DNA from 3 places in the Pseudarthrobacter sp. 1G09 genome. Region 1 is predicted to be linked to each of the others. Evidence: riboswitches for the same ligand, from Rfam matches in the RefSeq annotation. Region 1 holds a riboswitch; each other region holds the start of a gene.
The links. Region 1 has a riboswitch for S-adenosylmethionine ahead of ACP3TD_RS13055 (aminotransferase class V-fold PLP-dependent enzyme). Riboswitches for the same ligand answer to the same signal wherever they lie in the genome.
Positions count from the first base shown of each region.

Region 2: linked by a shared signal. The riboswitch ahead of ACP3TD_RS19145 (DUF1737 domain-containing protein) and the one ahead of ACP3TD_RS13055 (aminotransferase class V-fold PLP-dependent enzyme) in region 1 are both predicted to bind S-adenosylmethionine.
Region 3: linked by a shared signal. The riboswitch ahead of ACP3TD_RS03930 (cobalamin-independent methionine synthase II family protein) and the one ahead of ACP3TD_RS13055 (aminotransferase class V-fold PLP-dependent enzyme) in region 1 are both predicted to bind S-adenosylmethionine.

Region 1 is NZ_CP188306.1:2,837,142-2,841,268, reverse strand. It holds gene ACP3TD_RS13060 (class I SAM-dependent methyltransferase) at 1-577, opposite strand, end outside; gene ACP3TD_RS13055 (aminotransferase class V-fold PLP-dependent enzyme) at 656-2,065, opposite strand; SAM riboswitch class IV at 2,104-2,217, opposite strand; gene hisN (histidinol-phosphatase) at 2,379-3,191, opposite strand; gene rsgA (ribosome small subunit-dependent GTPase A) at 3,253-4,127, opposite strand, start outside.
Region 2 is NZ_CP188306.1:4,149,289-4,153,415, forward strand. It holds gene opgC (OpgC domain-containing protein) at 1-1,259, opposite strand, end outside; SAM riboswitch class IV at 1,499-1,613, shown strand; gene ACP3TD_RS19145 (DUF1737 domain-containing protein) at 1,627-1,905, shown strand; gene ACP3TD_RS19150 (rhodanese-like domain-containing protein) at 1,902-2,312, shown strand; gene ACP3TD_RS19155 (O-succinylhomoserine sulfhydrylase) at 2,313-3,521, shown strand; gene ACP3TD_RS19160 (glutamate--cysteine ligase 2) at 3,619-4,127, opposite strand, start outside.
Region 3 is NZ_CP188306.1:824,811-828,937, reverse strand. It holds gene ACP3TD_RS03940 (adenylosuccinate synthase) at 11-1,300, opposite strand; gene ACP3TD_RS03935 (M14 family zinc carboxypeptidase) at 1,542-2,627, opposite strand; SAM riboswitch class I at 2,810-2,915, shown strand; gene ACP3TD_RS03930 (cobalamin-independent methionine synthase II family protein) at 2,927-4,127, shown strand, end outside.

The sequences.
Region 1 (4,127 bases):
TGACAGGATCCTGCCAGCGGGTCACGTGCCCTTCGAGGCCCTCGAACTCGGGGCCCACCAGCGGCCGCTGTCCGGGCTTGTAGACGTCCCCGGCATGCATGATGCGGGAAAGCCGGTGCACCCACGGCACCGAGGTGTCCAGCTGGTTCCACACCAGTCCCAGCGTTCCCTGCGGGCGGAGGACCCTGGCCAGTTCCGTGCTGGCCGCGAGGGCGTCGCACCAGTGCCAGGCCTGGGCAACGCTGACGACGTCGAAACTTGCGTCATCAAGCCCGGTGGCCTCGGCGGTGCCGCGCAGGGCAGCAGCGGCCGGGTATTGGGCGGACAGTTGCGCGAGCATGTCCGCGGACGGATCGACGGCGGTCACGGACAATCCCAGCGCCAGCAGCAGGTCAGTGAACTTGCCCGTGCCGGCACCGACGTCGAGCGCATCATGGGCGCACGCGGGCACCAGCCACCGTGCCGATTCCGCCGGATACCCCGGACGGACCTTTTCATAGTGCTTGCCGCCGTCCTGGAAGCTCTGGCCGAGCTCCCGGCGCCGCCCGTGATCGAGCTTGGGCCCACCCCGAACCACGTACGGCCTCCTTCAGCTGATTCCCTGCGGGTACCGTCCGAATTTACCGCATGCACCCGGGCGCGGGCTTTACGGCCATCAGTCGTCGAGGCAGGGAGCTGCGCCGGCGGTTCCCGGGGTGTTCGGTGCCCAGTGGGGATAGGTCCTGGTGTCGTTGGCGGGCACCCACCGGCCGGCATCCACTACGTAGTCCCAGCCGAGCCCGTCCCGGCGGAGCTTTTCAATGCCTGCGAGGAGCCGCTGGGCATCTTCGAGCCGGGAGCCGACTCCGAAGCTTGCCCGCAGTGATCCTGATGGCAGGCCCAGGCGCTTCAGCAGCGGGTGGGCGCAGAAGCGGCCATCACGGAGTCCTACACCGTGTTCGGCGGAGAGGTATGCGGCTACCAGGCCGGCGTCGTAACCCGCCACCGAGAAGTTCACTACCCCAATGGTGTCTTTGTCAGGGTCGGTGTCCTTGAAGATTTGGTGCACCGTGACGCCGTCGATCGCCTGCAGGCCTTCCACCAGGTAGGCACGGATGGCCGACTCGTGGGCGTGCCAGCGGTCCTGGTCCAGGCTCGCGATAACCTGCGTTGCCCGCGCCAGGGTAGCCGCACCCAGCACGTTGGGGGAGCCGCCCTCATGGCGGGCCGGGCCGGTGGCCCAGCTGACGCCGTCGAGCTTTGCTTCCTTTACGGCGCCACCGCCGGCGAGGTGCGGCGTGCCGGCGTCGAGCCAGTCCGGGCGGCCCACCAGGACGCCGGCGCCAAAGGGTGCGTAGAGCTTGTGCCCGGAGAAGGCAAGGTAGTCGACGTCGTCGGCGCTGATGTTGACGCGGCGGTGCGGCGCCAGCTGGGCCGCGTCCACCACGATGCGGGCACCGTGCCGGTGGGCGAGGGCGGCGAGTTCCCGGATGGGAAGGATTTCGCCGGTGACGTTGGAGGCGCCGGTGACGGCCAGCAGGCTGACGCCGCCCTGCTCAAGCTCGGCGCGCACGGAATCGATGGTCCCGGCGATCGTGTCGGCGGCAACGATGCTCCGGTGGGGGACACCCTGCCACGGCAGCAGGTTGGCGTGGTGTTCGATGTCCAGGTAGAGGACGTCGCCGGCGGGTTTGCCGTCCGTGCCGGGGAGGCAACCGGCGAGCAGGTTAAGGGAGTCGGTGGTGTTCCTGGTGAAGATGACGGAATCGTCGGGACGTCCGCCGACGAACTCGCGGACGATGTTGCGCGCGTTCTCGTATACGGACGTGCTGATCTGCGAAGCGTAACCGGCGCCGCGGTGGACGCTGGCGTAGAACGGCAGGATCTCGTTGAGGTAGGCCGACACCACGGTCAGGGCCGGGGCGGAGGCCCCGTAGTCAAGGTTGGCGTAGCGGACGTGGCCGCCGGAGATCAGCGGAGCCAGGATTTCAGCGCCGGTAACCGCTGAAAGCGGACGTCCGGCGGCCGCCAGGCGTTCATCAGAGACGATTCCGGCGGTAATGGGGGAGTCGACGGCAGTAGTCATGGAGACCTCACTTCAGGACAGGACTCCGGCAGTGCTGGAATCCGCGCTTGCCGCATCCGCTCCGGACCGGCCTGGTCGTCACCCGGGGCACCCCACCGCGAATGGAGGGTTGCCGGCCAGCAAACCGGGGTTTAGCGCTGGCACTCGTGACCTGGATAAAACCATAGAACATCCGGCGGCCCGGCCTGAAGCCGGGAGGATTGTTAAGGGTTTTGTTACGTGCGGCCCGGAATCGGGACTTTCTTCGAAGATTACGACGGCGGGCGCCCCCTTTTGGAGGCGCCCGCGGTCAATTATTCGGAAGTAGGCCGGCCTACAGCAGGTCGTCCAGGCCGGGGTTCAGCCGGTGCAGCACTTCGGTGTGCAGGATGGAATTGGTCGCCAGGGCGTTCCCGCCGAACGGGCCGTCCTCGCCTTCAAGGGAGGTGAAGCGGCCGCCGGCCTCCACCACGATGGGCACGAGGGCGGCCATGTCATAGAGGTTCAGTTCGGGCTCGCAGGCGATGTCCACGGACCCTTCGGCCACCATGCAGTAGGACCAGAAATCGCCGTAGGCGCGCGTGCGCCAGACGTCCTCAGTCAGGCCCAGGAAGTCGTCAAGATTGCCGCGTTCCTTCCAGCCACCCAGGCTGGAATAGGACAGCGAAGCGTCGGACAGGGTGGAAACGTCGGAGACCCGGAGCCGGGTGGCCGATGCGAGGGAACGGCCCATGTAGGCCCCCATGCCTTTGGCGGCCCACCACCGCTTTCCCAGGGCGGGTGCGCTGACGACGCCCACCACCGGCTCGCCCTCATCAACCAGGGCGATGAGCGTGGCCCAGACGGGAACACCGCGGACGAAGTTCTTGGTGCCGTCGATGGGATCGATGATCCACCGCCGGGAGCCGTGGCCGGTGCTGCCGAACTCTTCACCCAGCACGGCGTCGCGTGGTCGGGAGCGTGAGAGCTGGCCGCGGATGGCTTCCTCGGCGGCCTTGTCCGCATCGGTGACCGGCGTCAGATCGGGCTTGGTCTCCACGTGGAGGTCCTGCGCCTTGAAACGGCTCATGGTCTGGTCATCCACGGAGTCGGCCAGGACATGGGCCAGGCGCAGGTCGTCGTTATAGGTCGAAGCGGGTTGGATCATGGTTCCAAACTACCGTCTGGCGCCGGTTCTGCCGGGAGGTCGGCCGTGCCGGTTGGCGCTGTCAGCTGATGGTGCCGAGCTCCTTGGCCTCCTGGGCTTCCATCCTGGGATCGGCGCCCAGGAGCCGGCGGAGCGAAGCCAGGCGTGCTTCACCGGTGGGTCCTGCATGTCCGCCTGCCACCCAGGCGTCGAGCCCGCAGTTGACGGCAGTGGCGGTGTGCTTGCAGCCACGTTCGCAATCATCAGTGCCCGGCGAAAGATCCGGGAACGACCTCAGGATCCGGTCCGGATCCACATGGGCAAGGCCAAATGACCGGATGCCCGGGGTGTCGATGATCCAACTGCCGGGAGGGGCGTCGGCCAGACGCAGGGCAAGGGCCGACGACGACGTGTGCCGTCCCCGTCCGGTTACCGCATTCACGCCGCCTGTGGCCCGTTCCGCGCCGGTCAGGGCGTTCACCATGGTTGATTTACCGACCCCGGAGTGCCCCAGCATTACTGTGACCTTGCCGCCCAGGTGTGCCCTGAGCCCGGCAACGGCGTCACTGTCCAGCCGGGCCGACAACCCGTCATCGGAGCGGGCGTCGATGCCTGACGCCTCCAGGTCGGCGGTCCGGCTGATGATGACCGGGAAGTCAAGGTGCGTGTAGTTGGCCAGGAACTCGCCGGGATCCTTCACGTCCGCCTTGGTGACCAGCAGGATCGGCTCGATGCCGGCGTCGTACGCTGCCACGAGGGCGCGGTCGATGAATCCTGTGCGGGGTTCGGGGTTTGCTGCTGCCACCACTACAACCAGCTGGTCGGCGTTGGCCACCACGGCACGTTCGATGGGGTCAGTGTCGTCTGCACTGCGGCGCAGGAGGGTGGTGCGGTCCTGGATTTTGACGAGCCGCGCCAGGGTGTTGGGGTCCCCGGACACGTCGCCAACGAGGGAGA
Region 2 (4,127 bases), 1.3 Mb from region 1:
CACAGTGCCACCAGCAGGAGGATCAGCGCCACGCCCACTGTCCAGGCTGCCGCGCCCGTCAGGGTGTTGGCCCGTACATAGCTGCCGCCGGCGCCAACTTCCGTGACGGGGCCTGTCACCATTGACGAATCCTTCAGCCGCGCGTGGGCAGCTTCGGCCACGGCGGAGTTGCCGGTCAGCAGCCAGCTGATGCCCGCCACGCCGGCATCCCTGGTGCTGGTCCGTTCGTCCCACATCACCAGCGCAGTCTTCTGGAACTCGGCGGACGTGGCGGCCCCCACCACCTGGTCGAACCAGCCGGCCTTGACGTCCACCTCGGACGCGCCCCCGGAGGACGGGCTGTAGAACGCGGCGGTCTGCAGCACGCACGGCTTGCCACGCCCGGCTGAATAGTCTCTGTAGAAGTTTTCCCCGCCGGAGGCCGTAAGCATCTCCTGGAGCTCGCCCGCGCGTGGCACCGTGTTCACCGCCGCCCCGCCGGCCGTATCGTCGTGGAAGGCGGTCAGGCCCACCCAGTCCACGGCGTCATCGCCGGGATAGTAGGGTCCGTAGGCGCTGTCCGCCCCATCCCAGGTTCCGTCACCGTTGGTGTCGAGCAACGCGAAACCCTCGCTGCCGGGCGCTGGCGCGTTCCGGCTCCGGGCGAAGGGATAGTCCTTGCCAAGGTACGGCTCCCACACCATCAGCGGACCGTCGTCGGACTTCTTGAACGCCGCGGACACCGCACGGAAGGCATTCCGGTACGCGCCGGGTTGCTGGCCCCATTCCACCCAGCTGGCATTCATATCCGGGGCAAATCGAATGAGCACCTGCCCGGTAAAGCCAGACGCCAGCCGACGCACTTCGCGGGCAAAGGACGCCGCCGCAGCGTCATCAATCTGGTCGAGGGGCACGCTGGGCTTCACGGTGAACATCGCATGCGAACCCTGCAGTGATGCCTGCTCCAGGAAGCCCCGGAGGTTGCCCTGCTCCGACGCGCGGTACGGCAGGGCGAGGTCGTGCCCGTAGACGGCCGGAGATGCGCCAAGCCGTTCGGCGAAACCGGCAGCGGAATCCTCACCCCATTCCAGCATTGCCCCGAGCAGGGGCTTTCCCTCGTCCGGGCTGAGGTCAGCGGCGCGGGCGGCACCTGCAGGCAGCACCACGGCACACGCTGCCAGAAGGACAGCGGCAAGGAACGTCCACACCCTCAACGCGCCCGCGCGGAACCGACGGACCGAAGGCTTGGTGCGTCGTCGCGCGGATGGACGCGTGCTCATGGAAACCCCCGGTGCCAAAGACCTGATGGGGCAGCGGCCCCACCTGTACTTTATCGGTCGCGGCCCGCCGGGAAAGCATGCAGGAAGCAGCGTAAAACCCGCCCACCTGCGGCAATGCCGACGTCGGGCGCTGCCCCGAAAGCGCTCCGCACCCCCGTGACCCTGTGTTTCCGGTTCAGTTACGGAAGATGACGACGGCGGCGGTGCGGCTCCCGGCGGCAGGTGTTACGTTTTTGGGGAGTAATGAGTACCGGCGCCAAGCCCTGACTGGCCGGTCGGCAACCCTCCTTCCACGGCGGGGTGCCTCAGGTGAATACTCGGCATATCGACCGATTCGAGCTGCAAGCGTGAGAGAAGGAGATCCGTCATGTCTGACGCACCTGTCCCCGAAGAGAAACTGTCCTACCGCCTGATCAGCGGCCCGGACGACCGCGCTTTTTGTGAGCGGATCTCGGCCGCCCTGGCGGAAGGGTACGTGCTGCACGGCAGCCCGGCCGCGACCTTCAACGGCAGCAGCGTCATCGTGGCCCAGGCCGTGGTGCTCCCCGCAGCCATCGCCTCCGCTGATGCCGCCGTCGCCACCGCCGTGGACCACCTGGAATCCGCCGCTGACGAACCCGAGTTCGACGGCGAGGGCCACGCATGAGCTACGCAGGAGACCTGACACCCCAGGAGGCCTGGGCCAAGCTGGAGCAGGGCGCCATCCTGGTGGATGTCCGCACCGAGGGCGAATGGGCGCATATCGGCATCCCGGACACCAAGGCCACGGACAACGATCCCCTGTTCATCCAGTGGACGTTCCCGGGCGGCATTCCCAACCCGGAATTCATTACCGACCTTGAGCAGCAGGGCCCGGAGAACCGCAGCACCGAGCTGCTGTTCCTGTGCCGCTCCGGGCAGCGCTCCATCGCGGCGGCAACGGCCGCAACCCAGGCGGGTTTCACCTCCTACAACGTCTTGGAAGGCTTCGAAGGCGAACCGGACCGTTACGGCGAACGCACCGTCAACGGATGGAAGAACCGCGGCCTGCCCACCAACCTCGGAAAGAACTAAGTGACCTTCAACGAAGACGCCGCCGGCTGGAGCCCTGACACCCAGGCCGTCCGCGGCGGGCTGGACCGCACCAACTTCCAGGAAACATCCGAGGCGATTTTCCTCAACTCCGGGTTCGTCTACGAATCCGCTGCCGCTGCCGAACGCGCCTTCACCGGGGAGGACGAACGCTTCGTCTACTCCCGCTACGGCAACCCCTCGGTGGCCACGTTCCAGGAACGGCTCCGCCTGCTGGAGGGCACCGAGGCATGCTTTGCCACCGCGTCCGGCATGTCCGCCGTCTTCACTGCCCTCGGTGCGCTGCTGGCTGCCGGGGACCGCGTGGTGGCTGCCCGCTCACTGTTCGGGTCCTGCTTTGTGATCCTCAACGAGATCCTGCCGCGGTGGGGCGTGGAGACCGTGTTCGTCGACGGCCCGGACCTGGAGCAGTGGCGGTCCGCTCTGTCCGAGCCCACCACCGCTGTCTTCTTCGAATCCCCGTCCAATCCCATGCAGGAGATCGTGGACATCGCCGCGGTCAGCGAACTGGCGCACGCGGCGGGCGCCACAGTGGTGGTGGACAACGTCTTCGCCACTCCCCTGTTGCAGCGCTGCGGCCAGCTCGGCGCGGATGTGGTGGTGTACTCCGGCACCAAGCACATTGATGGCCAGGGCCGGGTGCTGGGCGGCGCCATCCTGGGCACCAAGGAATTCATTGACGGTCCCGTGAAGCAGCTGATGCGCCACACCGGGCCCGCCCTGTCCGCCTTCAACGCCTGGGTGCTCACCAAGGGCCTGGAGACCATGGGCCTGCGCGTCAGCCACTCCTCGGCCACTGCCCTGCGGCTCGCCGAGTGGCTGGAGCAGCAGCCCGCCGTCAGCTGGGTGAAGTACCCGCTCCTGAAGTCCCACCCGCAGTATGGGCTCGCGGCCAAGCAGATGAAGGCCGGCGGCACGGTGCTCACGCTCGAACTGGCGCCGTCCGGCGGCCGCACGGGCAAGGAGGCCGCGTTCGCACTGTTGGACGCGCTGCGGGTTATCGACATCTCCAACAACCTGGGCGATTCCAAGTCCCTTATCACGCACCCGGCCACCACCACGCACCGGGCCATGGGTCCGGAGGGCAGGGCTGCGATTGGCCTGACCGATGGCGTGGTGCGCCTGTCCGTTGGGCTGGAGGACGCCGAGGACCTCATCGGCGACCTGGAACAGGCCCTCAAGCAGATCTAGGGTGCTTCCGCTGCGGCGGCGCTGATCCGGACACGGGCGGCGTCGCCGGCGGTGTGCCCTGCCTGGTTTTTGATGGCGGCCCGCCCGGCAGTGCGGTCTAGGACTGCCGCACCCGCAGCAGTTCGGGAACGGTGTCCACTTCCGAAGGATCCAGGGTGTCGCGCATGGTCACCCTGACCGCGTGCTTCACCACTGCGCCGAAGCCGAAGTCCTCGGGCTGGCCTGCCAGTGCCTTTTCCCGCACCTGGCGTTGCTCCGCCGAGCCCGTGCCGCGGGCAATGATGTCCTCCACGCCCTGCCGGGCCAGTGTCAGCTCGCCCTGCTCGTCCAGCACCGGCGCCAGGTAATCCACCAGCGACCGGACCACGTCCGCGGCGCGGGCCGGTCGGAAGTTGCCAAAGTCCAGCAGCTCGCCCGTGAGCCCGGAGTTGCTGGCCTGCCACGACGCCATCCGCAGCAGGACCGTGGGGACGGGCGCCGGGTCCACTCCATCGCGCCACTCCCTGCTGGCCGACTCCACCAGCGCCCGCACCAGGCAGGCGATCAGTGCGGCGTCGTCGGCGCGCAGGCACACGTCCGCCACCCGGACCTCTACCGTGGGGTGGT
Region 3 (4,127 bases), 2.0 Mb from region 1:
CTACGAACCGTCAGTCGTTGATGAGGTCGTTCACCACGATGGTCTGGTCCCTGTCCGGGCCCACGCCAATGGCGGAGAAACGCGTTCCCGACAGCTTCTCCAGCGCCAGGACGTAGTTGCGTGCGTTCTCCGGCAGGTCTGCCAGGGTGCGGGCAGCCGTGATGTCCTCGGTCCAGCCGTCGAAGTACTCGAAGATGGGCTTGGCGTGGTGGAACTCGGTCTGCGTCATCGGCATCTCGTCGTGCCGGACGCCGTCAACGTCGTAGGCCACGCACACCGGGATCTGTTCGATGCCGGTGAGGACGTCCAGCTTGGTGACGAAGTAATCCGTGAAGCCGTTGACGCGGGACGCGTGGCGGGCCAGGACGGCGTCGTACCAGCCGCAGCGGCGGGGGCGCCCCGTGTTGACGCCGAACTCGCCGCCGGTCTTCTGCAGGTAAACGCCCATCTCATCAAACAGTTCGGTGGGGAACGGGCCTGCACCCACGCGGGTGGTGTAGGCCTTGATGATGCCGATGGAGCGGGAAATGCGGGTAGGGCCGATGCCCGAGCCCACAGATGCGCCGCCCGCGGTGGGGTTCGAGGAGGTGACGAACGGGTACGTGCCGTGGTCGACGTCGAGGAAGGTTGCCTGTCCGCCTTCCATCAGCACTACCTTGCCCTCGTCCAGGGCAGTGTTCAGCACCAGGGTGCTGTCGATGACCAGCGGGCGGAGCCGCTCGGCGAAGGACAGGAAGTATTCGACGATCTCATCGACCACAACGCTGCGGCGGTTGTAGATCTTGACCAGGACCTCGTTCTTCTGGTGCAGCGAGCCCTCCACCTTCTGGCGAAGGATGGACTCGTCGAAGACGTCCTGGACGCGGATGCCCAGGCGGGCCACCTTGTCCATGTAGGCGGGGCCGATGCCACGACCGGTGGTGCCGATGGCGCGCTTGCCCAGGAAGCGTTCGGTGACTTTGTCCAGGACCTGGTGGTACGGGGCCACGAGGTGGGCGTTTGCGGAGACGCGAAGCTTGGACGTATCCGCGCCGCGTGCCTGCAGGCCTTCGATTTCCTGGAAGAGGGCCTCAAGGTTGACCACGCAGCCGTTGCCAATGATAGGGACTGCGTTGGGGCTAAGAATGCCTGCCGGAAGCAGCTTGAGTTCGTACTTTTCACCGCCTACGACGACGGTGTGCCCGGCGTTGTTGCCGCCGTTGGGTTTGACGACATAGTCAACACGGCCGCCCAGAAGATCTGTGGCCTTGCCTTTTCCTTCGTCGCCCCACTGGGCTCCTACGATCACAATTGCTGGCATGGGATCCTCCCCCATTCGTTCGGGCCGGCCGGGCGCCACAGCGTGGCGGTCCTGGTTCAGCGCCGTTCATGAGAATGCCCCGAGTGGACCGGCTCCCGCCGTTCCGCAGGCGGATTGGCGAACGCGTTGGCCCCGGGGCCCTTACCACCCAAGTTTAGCCGATAGTGCACTTTGACCACTCGCTGGGACGTCCCGGTGCTTTACGCGCGGTAAAGAACCGGGACGTCCCGTCCTGCTGCGGTTACTCGTCGTCGGCCTCGCCCGCCGGGCGGGAGGTCTGCTCGGCGAGGGTGTCCCAGAAGGAGGTATCGGCGTCGGCTATTGAACCGTCCGCGATGGCGGCGGCGGTGGACGTCAGCGTGGTGACGGTCTGCTTGATCAGGTAGCCGTTGCTGCGTTGCCCCAGCGCGTAGCCGTCGAGGTAGTGGTCCGACATGCCGCGCATCTCAAAGAGCAGGGTGGCGATGCCGTATTCCACCGAGATGCCGTTGCGGCTGATGGTCTCGGCGCTGCCGCCCTGGTACTTGCCGAGGTGGCCCCAGCCGGTGGAGTCGACGTTGTCGAAGACGACGGCGCCAAGCTGCTTGGACTTTTCGACGACGGCGGGATCGGCGTTGGGGGTGGTGGGGTACAGGATGGACCCGGAGACGAGTTTGCCGTCGCGCTCTGCCCGGGTGCCCTGGTGGTGCAGGTCGATCATGTAGTCGACCCGGTATTTGCGCATCACGTTGTTGTGCAGGGCCTGGGTTTCCGGCTGGATCTTGGCTATGTGGTCCCGGTTCAGGTCCACGCCCTTGGCGTTGAAGCGGGTCATGTTGCGGTCACCCTTGGCGATGTAGTCCTCCAGGGAGAAGTCGACGTCACCCATGGCGCCGTCCGCGTTGAGCATCGGAACCACCAGGATGTTCACGCCTTTGAGGATGTCCGCCGATTTTCCGGTGCCCAGGTGCTTGACGAACTCCAGTGCTCCCTCTGTGGTCAGCTGCTCATTGCCGTGCTGCTGGGTCAGGTAGAGGATGGTGGGCTTGGCCGGGTCGGAGATGTACTTGACCAGGTGGATATCGCGGCCCTTGACCGTTTTGCCGATGACCTCAAGTTCCATGGCCGGCTGCTTGGCGTCCTGGTCCTTCAGGAACGACACCATCTGGTCATAGGTGGCCAGCTTCGAGGTGGTGATCTGGCCGTTGCCACCGTAGTTGGGGCCCTCCCCCACAGCGATGGCTGGAGCGGGAGCGGCGACAACCGCCAGTGCAAGGGCCCCTGAAACGGCAAGGGTCCTAAAAGTAGCCAGGGATTTCTTCACGTGCGTTACCTCTTTCGAGTGCATTGAGTGCGTCCAGCGGCCATGTCCCCCATTGCGCGCTGTGACAACAGCCAATCAAGCTGATTGAAACCTGTCAATGGAATCGACAAATCCTGGGAAACCTATGACTGCTTGCTTTAGCGCAAAGCAAGTCAGATCGTGAAACCGACTTGCCCCACCTTTGGCGGGTGGGCTTGAGTGGAAGTGACCCATCCGGAGCGGCTGAGAGACCTGGCTCAGTGACGCCGCAGCAACCTGTACAGCAGGGAGGTCTCCCTGCCCCGAAGGTGCTACTGCCAGGACCGATGGAAAGGAACTCCACCGTGCCCCAGAACACCGACCACATCCGCGCCACCCACGCAGGCTCATTGCCGCGGACGCCGGAACTCATCGCTGCGAACGCCGCCAAGGAGGCTGACGGGATCACGCCGGAGTTCCTGGAACTCCTCGAAGCCTCCGTGGTTGACGTCGTCCAGCGCCAAAAAGACCTTGGCATCGACATTCCCAACGACGGAGAGTACGGCCACACGATGGCCAGCTCTGTTGACTACGGGGCGTGGTGGAACTACTCCTTCGCGCGGCTCGGCGGTTTGGAGCCGACCGATGTGGACCGCTGGGCAGACTCCGAGGTCCGGCGTTCGTCGCCCGGGAACGTCGTCCTCACCTCCTTCCCTGACCGGCGGGACCGCCAGCAGTTCAACGACGCCTACAACGACCCGTCGTCGGGAATCCTGGCCCACCGGAAGAGCGTCGCCCAGCCCAGGATTGCCGGCCCCTTGACCTACACCGGCCAGGACCTCGTGGCCTCGGACGTCACCAACCTGAAGACGGGACTCGCCAAAGCAGGGCTGACGGAGGGCTTCATAGCGTCCCTCTCCCCCGGCTCATGCGCACGGGTGGCCAACGGGTATTACAAGTCCGACGAGGAACTCGTCTACGCCTGCGCCGACGCCATGCGGGAGGAATACAAGGCCATCATCGACGCCGGCCTGACCGTCCAGCTCGACGACCCGTCCCTTGCCGAAAGCTGGGACCAGATCAATCCAGAACCGGCGCTGGAGGACTACCTGAAGTTCATCCAGCTGCGGGTTGAGGCCACCAACTGGGCGCTGCGGGACCTCCCTCAGGAGCAGATCCGGCTGCACGTGTGCTGGGGCTCCTGGCACGGCCCGCACACCACGGACATCCCCTTCGCAGACATCCTCGGCTCCGTCCTGCAGGTCAACGCCGGCGCATACTCCTTCGAGGCAGCAAACGTCCGGCACGAACATGAGTGGCGGGTCTGGGAGGACACGAAACTCCCCGAGGGCAAGGTGATCATTCCGGGCGTCGTCTCCCACGCCACCAACGTGGTGGAGCACCCGGACCTGGTGGCGGACAGGATTGTGCGTTTCGCTGATGTAGTCGGCCGGGAAAATGTCATCGCCTCCACCGACTGCGGCCTGGGCGGGCGCGTCCACCCGCAGATCGCCTACGCAAAACTGGAAGCTCTGGGCGAAGGTGCGCGCCGGGCCACGAAGCGGC